Regions from separate parts of the Curtobacterium sp. MCLR17_007 genome, predicted to be linked through region 2. Evidence: predicted binding sites of a transcription regulator. Region 2 holds the regulator's gene; the other holds the start of a gene.
The links. The regulator HrcA, encoded in region 2, represses chaperone genes, less so after heat shock. The targets are predictions, from matches to a motif close to TTNGCACTCGNNNNNNNCGAGTGCNAA.

Region 1: the regulator HrcA is predicted to act here: its motif matches at 3,047-3,073, upstream of groES (co-chaperone GroES).

The regions. Positions count from the first base shown of each region.
Region 1 covers NZ_CP126271.1:3,425,116-3,431,091, reverse strand. The annotation lists gene tsaD (tRNA (adenosine(37)-N6)-threonylcarbamoyltransferase complex transferase subunit TsaD) at 1-983, shown strand, start outside; gene DEJ13_RS16155 (DUF4190 domain-containing protein) at 1,052-1,795, shown strand; gene DEJ13_RS16150 (class I SAM-dependent methyltransferase) at 1,814-3,019, opposite strand; gene groES (co-chaperone GroES) at 3,167-3,463, shown strand; gene rarD (EamA family transporter RarD) at 3,590-4,531, shown strand; gene DEJ13_RS16135 (ABC transporter substrate-binding protein) at 4,699-5,976, opposite strand, start outside.
Region 2 covers NZ_CP126271.1:1,500,840-1,506,815, forward strand. The annotation lists gene DEJ13_RS07080 (HAD family hydrolase) at 1-320, opposite strand, end outside; gene hemW (radical SAM family heme chaperone HemW) at 349-1,581, shown strand; gene DEJ13_RS07090 (DUF4870 domain-containing protein) at 1,578-1,985, opposite strand; gene hrcA (heat-inducible transcriptional repressor HrcA) at 2,092-3,114, shown strand; gene dnaJ (molecular chaperone DnaJ) at 3,238-4,356, shown strand; gene DEJ13_RS07105 (16S rRNA (uracil(1498)-N(3))-methyltransferase) at 4,356-5,099, shown strand; gene DEJ13_RS07110 (histidine triad nucleotide-binding protein) at 5,140-5,481, shown strand; gene DEJ13_RS07115 (PhoH family protein) at 5,471-5,976, shown strand, end outside.

The sequences.
Region 1 (5,976 bases), 1.8 Mb from region 2:
GCACCACCCTGCTCGCCAACGTCATCGCCTCGAGCATGGAGGAGCACGCCCGCTACGGCGGGGTCGTGCCCGAGGTGGCAGCACGCGCGCACCTCGAGGCGATGACGCCGACGCTGACGCAGGCGCTGGCCGAGGCCGGCGTGACGCTCGACGAGCTCGACGCGGTCGCCGTCACCGCCGGTCCGGGACTCGCCGGCGCCCTGATGGTCGGTGTCGGTGCCGCGAAGGCGCTCGCCGTGGCCACGGGCAAGCCGCTGTACGGCGTGAACCACCTGGTCGGCCACGTCGGGGCCGACGTCCTGCGCGCCGACGGCAGCAGCATCGAGCTGCCGACGGTCGCGCTGCTCGTGTCCGGCGGCCACACGTCGCTGCTGCTCGTGCGGGACCTGGTCGGGGACGTCGAACTGCTCGGCGAGACGATCGACGACGCCGCGGGCGAGGCCTTCGACAAGGTCGCTCGGCTGCTCGGACTGCCCTACCCCGGCGGCCCGCAGATCGACCGGGCCGCGTCGGACGGCGACCCCACGGCGATCCGCTTCCCCCGCGGGCTGACGCTGCCCAAGGACATGGCGGCGCACCGGTACGACTTCTCGTTCTCCGGCCTCAAGACCTCGGTCGCCCGCTGGGTGGAACGCTGCCGCGACGAGGGGCGCGAGGTCCCCGTGGCCGACGTGGCCGCGTCGTTCCGCGAGGCGGTCGTGGACGTCCTGCTCACGAAGGCGCTCAACGCCTGTCGTGACACCGGAGTCCACCGGCTGCTGCTCGGCGGCGGCGTCGTGGCGAACGCGCGGTTGCGTGCCGTCGCCGCCGAGCGCTGTGCGGCCGCTGGGATCGCGCTCCGGATCCCACCGCTCGACCTCTGCACCGACAACGGCGCGATGATCGCGGCCGTCGGGGCCCGCCTGGTCGCGGAGGGGCACGCGCCGAGCGACCTGGGCATCGCGGCGGACTCCACCCTGCCGGTGACGACCGTCCAGGTCTGAAACCGCCGTCCACGGCGTGTGGGAGGATCGCTGTCGATGGCCGCACGGGCTGTCGGGAGGGGTGCAACGTGTCCGATCAGAACCAGTGGCCGAAGCCGGGCGAGCAGCAGTCGGACGGGCAGCGGCCGGACGCATCGGCTCCCGCGCCCGGGTCCGCCGCCGAGCCGAACGGGTACGGCCAGGACACTCCGCAGCCGCCGCAGTACGGCCAGCAGCCGCCGCAGTACGGCCAGCAGGCCGGACAGACGCCGCAGTACGGCCAGCAGCCCTCCGGCCAGCAGTACGGCCAGCAGCCCTCCGGCCAGCAGTACGGCCAGCAGCCGTACGGCCAGTCGCAGCAGCCCCAGTACGGCGCTCCGCAGAACCCGTACGCCCAGCAGAACCCCTACGCCCAGCAGCAGGGCCAGCAGAACCCCTACGCCCAGCAGCAGGGCCAGCAGGGCCAGCAGGGCCAGCAGGGCCAGTACAACCCCTACGCCGCCGGCGGGTACCAGCCCTACGCGCAGCGGCCGAAGACGAACATCCTCGCCATCCTGTCGATCGTGTTCGGCCTCGGCGCGATCCCGTTGTTCTTCATGGCGGTGCTGCTCGGCCCGGCCGGTGCGATCCTCGGGCACGTGGCCCTCGGCAGGCTCAAGCACAACGGCGAGCAGGGCCGCGGCCTGGCGCTGACCGGCATCATCGCCGGATGGGTGATGCTCGGCGTCTGGATCCTCTGGGTGGCGTTCCTGTTCTGGATCGGCGCCCACGCCAACGACTACTCGGACTACGGCACCGGGACCGGGTCGGGCACCGGCGCCCTCGTCGGCTGACCCGCGGCGCCCCGCGCCTCAGACGACCGCCTGAGGGAGCCGTTCACACAGGACGGCGGTGTGGCGGCCCTCCAGTCGGGTGAGCACCAGCGTCGCCTGGCGACTGCCGCCACGCAGCCGCAACCGCTTGCGGAACTGCGCGGGGTCCACGTCGACCCCGCGCTTCTTGATCTCCACCGTGCCGACACCGTCGGCTGCCAGGCGTGCGCTCAGCTGCTTGACGTCGAGCGGCAACGTGTCGAGGACCCGGAAGCCCTGCGCGAACGGCGTCGTCACGGGACGGTCGGCGGTGACGTAGGCGATCCCGTCCGAGAGCATGCGGCCGTCGAACGAACGCGCCAGGTCCCCGATCAGACGTGCTCGGATGACCGCCCCGTCCGGCTCGTACAGGTAGTCGCCGATCGAGCCGACCTCGACGTCCTCGGAGTCAGCATCGCTCGTCAGCTCCGCGATGCCGTGGGAGCCGATGACGGTCGCGGCGCGACGGATGCCGGGCCGTGCGAGCGGGCCGAACCAGAGCGCGAGCTCGACGACCTCGCGGTCGACCGAGGTCCACTGCGCCTCGGCGGTGTCGGGGATGAGGTCGCGATCGACGCCCGGACCGAGCTTCACGCCGGTCGGTGTCCTCGTGGCGGCTGCGAAGACGGTGTCGAGTGACGGCGACCAGTCGTCCGGGTCCGCCAGCCGTCGGGTGTCGCTGTGGCCGGACGTCCGACGCGCGGGGTCCATCCAGACCCCGTCGACGCGGGACAGGTCGAACGCCGCTGCGTCGCCGAGCTCGACCCGGGCGTCGGGCCAGAGTGCCAGGTTGTGCGTCGCGACCGCCGCGGTGACCTCGTCGCGGTCGACTGCCGTCACGGCGAGGTCGAGCGCGGCCATCGCCATCGCGTCCCCGCCGATGCCGCACCCCAGGTCGGCCACGCGACGCAGCCCCGCGGCGGCGAAGCGGCCGGCGTGCTGTGCGGCGACGGCGAGCCGGGTCGCCTGCTCGAGGCCGGCCTCGGTGAAGAGCATCCGGCTCGCGAAGTCACCGAACTTGCCCCGGGCCTTCTGCCGCAGCTTCGCCTGGGTCAGGACCGCCGCGACCAGCGCGGGGTCGTGCCCCTCACGGCGCAGCCGAGCGACGACCCGCACGATCTCGCCGCCGTCGGACACGGCCGGCGTCCGGTCGAGCAGCGCCATGCCGTCCGGCGTCAGCAGCTGAGCGAGTTCCGTGGCGTCCATGAGACGATCCTTCCATCACCAGGAGCTCTGGCACTCGGATTGACCGAGTGCCAGCAGCCCCCTACAGTTGGACCTGGCACTCTCGTGTGTCTAGTGCCAACCGGTTTTCATCTGTACCGAGTCAGTACCGAGAAAGAAGAGGTCACCGTGGCCGTCACCATCAAGCCGCTCGAAGATCGCATCGTCATCCGTCAGGTCGAGGCGGAGCAGACCACCGCGTCCGGTCTCGTCATCCCGGACACCGCGAAGGAGAAGCCGCAGGAGGGCGAGGTCGTGGCCGTGGGTCCGGGTCGCATCGACGACAACGGCAACCGCGTGCCGCTCGACGTCGCCGTCGGCGACAAGGTCATCTACTCGAAGTACGGCGGCACCGAGGTCAAGTACTCGGGCGAGGACCTGCTGGTCCTGTCCGCGCGCGACGTCCTCGCGGTCATCGAGCACTGACCCCAGCTCCACTCGTCGAACGCCCCGGCAGCCTCGTGCTGCCGGGGCGTTCGCCGTCCCGGTCGCTGACCGTCCTGGAGGCCCTGGCCGCGTCCGCCTGTCGGCGCACGTCCGTAGCATTGCCGGGTGAGTGAGCGCGTGGCCAGGAGCGAAGCATCCGTCGGGGTCCTGCAGGCCGTCGTGGCCTACGGGCTCTGGGGGCTGATGCCGCTGCTGTTCACGGCGATGGCCCCGGCCGGTGCGTTCGAGATCGTCGCCTGGCGGATCGTGTTCGGCCTCGGGTTCTGCGCGGTCGGCATCGCCGTCACCCGGTCGTGGCTCCGGACCCGCTCGTTGGTCGCACAGCGCCGCGTGATGGCGGTCATGGCGCTCGCGGCCGTGCTCATCGTCGTGAACTGGACCGTGTACGTCCTCGCGACCACGACCGGCCACACGGTCGAAGCCGCGCTCGGCTACTTCATCAACCCGCTCGTCACGATCGCGCTCGGCGTCGTGCTGTTGCACGAGCGGCTGCGTCCGGCGCAGTGGACGGCCGTCGGCATCAGCATCGTGGCCGTCGTCGTCATCGCGGTCGGGTACGGGCAGATGCCGTGGATCTCGCTGGTGCTGGCGTTCTCGTTCGGGCTCTACGGCCTCGTGAAGAAGCGCGTCGGCGGCACGGTCGACGCCCTGAGCGGCCTGACGATGGAGACGCTGTGGCTGACCCCGGTCGCCGTCGTGGCGCTCGTGGCGATGGGTGCGACCGGGCTCGGCGGCGGGATCACGTTCGGGGCCGCCGGGTGGGGGCACGCCCTGCTCATGGTCGCCGCGGGCCCGGCGACGGCCGTGCCGCTGCTGTTGTTCGCGTCGTCGGCCAGGCGGCTCTCGCTGTCGACCCTCGGGCTGACGCAGTACCTGACCCCGGTGATGCAGCTCGTCGTCGGCGTGGTCGTCCAGCACGAGGCGATGAGCACGTCGCGCTGGGTCGGGTTCGCGATCGTGTGGCTCGCGCTGCTGGTCCTGACCACCGACTCGTTCGTGGCGTCCCGGCGTACCAGGCGCACGCCGCTGCCCGCCGCAGTGGTCTGACGGAGCCGACCCGGGCCTCCCGTCCGGTGCCGTCCGGCGCCATCCGGCGCTGTCCGGCGCCATCCGGTGCCATCCGGTGCCGTCCGGTGCCGTCCGGTGCCGTTCGGTGCCGTGACGCGGGACGGCCCCGACAGCAGTGCTGCCGGGGCCGTCCTGGTGGTGCTGCGTTACTTCTTGACCGAGCCCTGGATGGCGCTCTGGTAGACCGGCTTGTTGTCGCCGTCGAACTTGTAGATGCCGATGTAGGCGCTCGACGGGTCGTTGTTCGAGTCGAACGGACCGATGCCGGACGGGCCCGTGTAGTGGACGTCCTTGCCGTCGTCGAGGAGCTTCTTGCAGTCGGCGAAGGTCGAGCACTCGGTGCCTCCGTCTGCACCGGAGACCTTGTCCATGTTCGCCTGGATGGTGCCGGCGTCGGTGCCCTTGCCCTTCACCGCGGCCAGCGCGGCCAGGGTGGTGGCGTCGTAGGACTCGGCTGCGTACGAGTAGTCGGCGAGGTCCTTACCGGACGACTTCTTGTAGTAGTCGGCCAGACGCTGCTTCAGCTCGTCCTTCGGCGAGGCACCGGGGATAGTGCCCTGCGCGCCCTCGAGCGTGCCCGGGTCGAAGTCCTTCGAGTAGTCCGCCGTGTTGCCGTCGGACATGTAGATCTTCGCCATGTCCGCGTTCTGCGACTTCAGTTCGGGGACGATCGACTTCGTCTCGTCGAAGGCCAGGACGACGATCGCGTCGGGCTTGGTCGCGAGTGCGGCCGTCACCTCGGACGAGAACGTGGTCTGCCCGGGCGGGAACTCCTGGCCCTTGCCCTTGCCGCCGTAGACGACCTGGCCGCCGGAGGCCTCGACCGCTGCCTGCACCGAGTTGCGCAGACCGGTGCCGTAGGTGTCGTTGAAGACCAGGAAGGCGACCTTGGCGTTGCCGTCACCCGTGACGAGCTGACCGAGCGCGGAACCCTGCACCGAGTCCGGCGGAGCGGTCCGGTAGTAGTACGACGAGTAGCCCGACAGGTCGCTCGCGGTGTTCGCGGGCGAGATCTCGACGATGCAGTTGCTCGTGAGCTGGTCGATGACGTTGAGCGTGACCGAGGAGGACTCGGCGCCGATCGCGACCGGGACCTTGGCGTTGACGAGCTTGTTCGCCGCGGCGCTCGACACGGTCATGTCCGTGCTGTCGCCGGAGTCGGTCTGCGGGTCGATGGAGACGTCCTTGTCGAGGACACCGCCCGCCGAGTTGATGTCCTCGACGGCCAGGCCCACGCCCGACTCGGCCGGGGGGTTCAGGTACGCGAGCGAGCCCGTGAGGGGCAGGATCGTCCCGATCTTCAGCGCGTCGGTACCCGGGGTCGACGGAGCCTTGCAGCTCGATGCCGGGTCCTTCTTGGCGGAGGACGCCGACGACGAGGGGTCGGAGCTGCTGCCTGCCGTGGAGCACGCCGCGAGCAGCAC
Region 2 (5,976 bases):
GTGCCGAAGCGGGCGACGAGTGCGGCTGCGCCCGGAGCGGCGACCCGGTGCTCGCCCGAGCGGTGTCGTTCCTCGGACAGGTCGCGCAGGTGTCGGCTGACGACCGGGATGACCTCGTCGCCCAGGTCGTGGGCGCGGACGTGCTCGGCGATGATGCCGGCGTCGGTCCGGCCGTGCTGGTGCCCGACGAGCTGAGGGAGGTCCCGGCCGATGGCGCGCTCGAGGGCCAGGTGGTAGAGGTTGCCCGGCGAGGTCGCGTTGCGGACGAGGGTGCCGTCGATGTCCCACAGCACCGTGGTCGGGACGGTGTGGTGCTCCATGGCTCCATCATGGCGGACAATGGAGTCCATGCCGAGTGCTCTCCCGATCGCTGACCCGGCACCCGCGGACGGACTCCTCACACCGCGGGCTGACGCGGGCGACGTCCCCTTCGGCGTGTACGTGCACGTGCCCTTCTGTCGGGTGCGCTGCGGGTACTGCGACTTCAACACGTACACGGCCTCCGAGCTGCGCGGGGTCCGCCGTGACGACTACGCCGGGCACGCGGTGCGCGAGATCCAGTGGGCGGCGCAGGTGCTCGACCGGTCCGGTGTCCCGCGCCGGCCCGTCTCCACCGTGTTCTTCGGTGGCGGCACCCCGACGATGCTGCCGGCGAGCGACCTAGCGATGATCCTCCGGGCCGTCGACGACACGTGGGGCATCCTGCCCGGGGCCGAGATCACCACCGAGGCGAACCCCGACTCGGTCGACGCGTCCTCGCTCGAGACGCTCCGCGCCGGCGGGTTCAACCGGATGAGCTTCGGCATGCAGTCGGCGGTGCCGCACGTGCTCGCCACCCTCGACCGCACCCACGACCCCGAGCGCGTGCCGATCGTCGTGGACCTGGCCAAGCAGCAGGGCCTCGACGTCTCGCTCGACCTGATCTACTCGACCCCGGGGGAGTCCCTCGACGACTGGCGGACGTCACTGGACGCCGCGATCGCGTGTGAGCCGGACCACGTCTCGGCCTACTCGCTCATCGTCGAGGACGGCACCGCGATGGGCCGCGCGGTGTCCCGGGGCGAGCTGCCGGCACCGGACGACGACCTGGCCGCCGACATGTACGAGCTGGCCGACCGGGTCCTGGGCGAGGCGGGGTACGGCTGGTACGAGGTCTCGAACTGGGCGCGCGGCGATGCCCACGCCAGTCGGCACAACCTGTCGTACTGGAAGGGCCACGACTGGTGGGGTGTCGGACCCGGCGCGCACTCGAGCGTCGCCGGCACCCGCTGGTGGAACGTCAAGCACCCCGCGGCGTACGCCGCCCGGGTGCTGGCCGACGAGTCCCCGGCCGCCGGTCGCGAGACCATCGACGACGAGACCCGGTACGTCGAGCGCGTGCTGCTCGCGGCACGCGTGCGCGGCGAGCTCACGACGTCCGAGCTCCGCCAGGAGGCCCGTGGCCGGGTGGCGGGACTCATCGCACGCGGTCTCGTGGACGGCCGCAGTGCCCTCGGCACGCCCGGCACGGCGGGGCGCCTGGACCTGACGCTCCGGGGCCGGTTGCTCGCGGACGCGGTGGTGCGCGAGCTGCTCGACTAGGCCTTGATGAACTGGAACGTGAGCGGGTACTGGTAGAACCGACCCTGGTTCGCGGCGACGGCGGCCATGATCGCGAAGACGACCACGAGCACGCCCATGACGGGCAGCAGGACGAACCCGATCAGCACGACCGTCAGCAGACCCGAGACGAAGCTCGCGATCGCGACGGTGATGTGGAAGTTCAGTGCCTGGCGGGTGTGCTCACGGACGAACTGCCCTCGGTCACGCAGCACGACGTAGGCGACGAGCGGCACGATGAAGTTGAAGAAGATGCCGCCGATGTGCGTCAGCGTGGCCCAGAGGCGCTGGTCCTCGGGCGACATCGGCCGGGGCGGCTGGTACTGGGGCCCGCCGGGCTGCTGTCCGTAGCCCTGGGGTCCGTTCGGCGGCTGTCCGTAGCTCATGCCCAGAGCGTATCGGCACGGTGCGCAGAAGTGCCTGACGTCGGTGCCCGGGCGTAGGATCAGCACTCGACACGTCCGAGTGCCAGTGCGACAGGAAGGGGTCCCGGTGGTCAGTGAACGCTCCCTCGAAGTCCTCAAGGCCATCGTGCGGGACTACGTCGCCTCGCGCGAGCCCGTCGGGTCCAAGACCATCGTCGAGCGCCACGCGTTCGGCGTCAGCGCGGCGACAATCCGCAACGACATGGCCCTGCTCGAGGACGAGCAGCTCATCATTGCGCCGCACACGTCGTCCGGCCGGGTGCCGACCGACAAGGGCTACCGGCTCTTCGTCGACCACCTGGCTGCCGCCCGTCCGTTGACCAGCGCGCAGCGGCAGGCGATCGAGACCTTCCTCGGGGCGTCGAACGACCTCGACGACGTCCTGAGCCGCACGGTCCGGCTGCTCAGCCAGCTGACGAACCAGGTCGCGCTCGTGCAGTACCCGTCGATGGTCCGCGCGCGGGTCCAGCACGTCGAGCTGGTCCGGCTCGGCGACACCCGCCTCATGGTCGTCCTGATCACCGACACGGCCCGGGTCGAGCAGCGCGTGGTCGAGACCGACGTCGACCTCGACGAGTCCGCACTGGTCGAGCTCCGCACCGTGCTCAACGGTGCGACCGTCGGACTGCTGCTGCACGACGTCCCCCGGGCGCTCCGTGCGATTCCGGCGCAGATCCGTCCCGAGTCCCAGACCCTCGCCGGGGTCGTCGTGGCGACGCTGATCGACCAGGTCGCCGCCAACCGGCAGGACCGCCTGTTGATGGCGGGCGCCGCGAACCTGGCGAAGAGCGAGTCGGACTTCTCCGGTGGCCTCTTCCCGGTGCTCGAGGCGATCGAGGAACAGGTGACCCTGCTCCGGCTGTTCGGGGAGATGCAGCTCGACGATGCCGCGGTCACCGCGCGCATCGGCGTCGAGAACGCCGAGTACGGCCTCGACGCCACCAGCATCGTCGCCGGCGGGTACGTCGCGGCCGGCGGCGAGGTCGCCCGACTGGGCGTCCTCGGGCCGACCCGCATGGACTACGGGTCGAACATGGCCGCGGTCCGCGCGGTCGCGCGGTACCTGTCCAGACTGCTCGGGGAGAATTGACGACCGCCCCGGTGTCCGCCGCCTCGGTGCGCGCCACCCCGACGACGCACCAGGCCGTCCGGACGCACCCCGGGCCTCCAGACCGATCCATCCACACCACCGACGAAACCTCCTGAGGAACACGTGGCAGACCACTACGACGTCCTCGGTGTCCCGCGCGACGCGGCCGACGCCGACATCAAGAAGGCGTACCGCCGACTCGCGCGCGAGCTCCACCCCGACGTGAACCCGAGCCCCGACGCAGCCGAGCGCTTCAAGGACGTGACGCACGCGTACGACGTGCTGAGCGATCCCGAGCAGCGACGCCGCTACGACGCCGGCCCCTCGGCCGACAGCCCGTTCGGCGGCGGTGGCGCGGGTGGGTTCAGCGACATCTTCGACGCCTTCTTCGGTGGTGGTGGGGGTGGTGGTGGCCGTGGCAACGGTCCCCGCAGCCGCGCCGAGCGCGGGCAGGACGCCCTGCTCCGCATCGAGGTCGACCTGGACGAGGTCGTCTTCGGCACCCACAAGGACGTCGAGGTCGACACGGCCGTGCTCTGCGAGACGTGCGGCGGTTCCTGCTGCGCTCCCGGCACCAGCCCTCGCACGTGTGACATCTGCGGCGGGACCGGGCACATCCAGCGCCAGGTCCGCTCGCTCCTCGGCAACGTGGTGACGAGCGCCCCGTGCGGCACCTGCCGCGGACACGGCACCGTCATCCCCAACCCGTGCCCGACGTGCCAGGGCCAGGGGCGCGTCCGCGCACGTCGGACCGTCCCCGTCGACGTGCCCGCCGGCGTCGACTCCGGTCTGCGGCTGCAGATGCCCGGTCAGGGCGAGGTCGGTCCCGCGGGCGGTCCCGCTGGTGACCTGTACCTCGAGATCCGGGTGCGGCACCACGACGTCTTCAGTCGCGACGGGGACGACCTGCTCGCCACCCTCGAGGTCGCGATGACCGACGCCGTCCTCGGCACCACCACCACGATCGACGGGCTCGACGGTCCGGTCCAGCTCGAGATCCGCCCGGGCGTGCAGAGCGCCGACGTGCTCGTGCTCAAGGACCGCGGTGTGACGAAGCTGCGCGGGAGCGGCCGTGGCGACCTCCGGGTCGGCGTGCAGGTCGTCACCCCCACAAAGCTCTCGCACAAGGAGCGTGGCCTGGTCGAACAGCTCGCCAAGTCGCACAAGGCGTCGCCGCCGCAGCTCGCCCGCTTCCAACAGGGCATGTTCGGCAAGCTACGCGACCGCTTCTTCAACTTCTGATGGCGTCGCTCTACCTGGTCGACTCGCTCGACGGCGTGACGGTCGGCGGGTCCGTCGCCCTCGACGGACTCGAGGGCCGGCATGCCGTCACGGTGTCGCGCGTGCGGGTCGGCGAGACGCTCCGGCTGTCCGACGGCCGGGGCACCGTCGTCGTCGGGCCGGTCGAGTCCGTCGACCGCGACGCACTCGTGCTCACCGTCGCGACGATCACCACCTCGCCCGTCCCCGTGCCGTCGCTGACGCTCGTGCAGGCGCTCGCCAAGGGCGGTCGCGACGAGATGGCCGTGCAGGCGGCGACCGAGATCGGTGTCGACCACGTCGTGCCGTGGGCAGCGGCCCGGAGTGTCTCACGGTGGGAGGGCGCGAAGGTCGCGAAGGGCCGGGCCCGGTGGCAGGCCATCGCGCACGAGGCGGCGAAACAGGCCATCCGGTCGCGGGTGCCGTCGGTGTCGGACCCGGTGACGACGACCGCGATCGCCGCGACCACAGCGCCGTCCGCCGGCGTCGTGGTCCTGGTCCTCGACCCGACCGCCACCGAGCGGCTCGCGACGTGGGAACCACCGGCGGACGCCACCTCGATCGCGCTGGTCGTCGGACCCGAGGGCGGCATCGACGCCTCGGAGCTCGACCGGCTGTCCGCAGCCGGGGCCGTCCGAGTCCGTCTGGGCGACACCGTGCTGCGGACGTCCACCGCCGGCCCCGCGGCGCTCGCGGTGCTGCAGTCGCGGCTGGGGCGCTGGTGAACTCGGTGTGCCGGTCAGTGGCGCGTCCTACGATGGGTCCATGAGCAGCGTCTTCTCGAAGATCATCGCGCGCGAGATCCCGGCGACCGTCGTCACCGAGGACGACCGCGTCATCGCGTTCGAGGACATCGCCCCGAAGGCCCCCGTACACGTGCTGGTCGTCCCCAAGACCGAGGACTACGCCAACGTGACCGAGTTGGCCGCCGGGGACCCCGGACTCCTCGCCCACATGGTGGCCACCGCGCAACGCATCGCCGACGAGCGTGCCGGCGGCCAGTACCGTCTCGTCTTCAACACCGGCGAATCCGCCGGACAGACCGTGTTCCACGTGCACGCGCACGTACTCGCAGGCGACCTGCAGGAAGGCACCCTTGCCAGCTGACGAAACCGCACCCACCGAGACGGAAGCCGTCTCGGAACTCAGTGTCGACGGGATCGCGATGGTCCAGTTGCTCGGCCCCCAGGACCGACTGCTGAAGACCGTCGAACGCCAGTACCCGGGCGTCCGGGTCCTGGTCCGCGGCAACGAGGTCACCCTCACGGGGCCGGAGCGCGACGTCGCCCGAGCCCGCGCGCTCGTCGACGAGCTCGTCGGCATGGTCAAGCGCGGACAGGACATCGGGCAGGGCGACATCCCGACCTCGGCCCGGATCATCGACGAGGCGCGCAGCCCCGCCGACGTCTTCGGTGCGCCGATCGTGTCCAGCCGCAACAAGTCCGTGCGTCCCAAGACCGACGGGCAGCGCCGCTACGTCGACGCCATCGACGTGAACACCATCACGTTCGGCATCGGTCCCGCCGGCACCGGCAAGACGTACCTGGCGATGGCGAAGGCGGTGCAGGCCCTGCAGCGGCGCGAGGTCACCCGCATCATCCT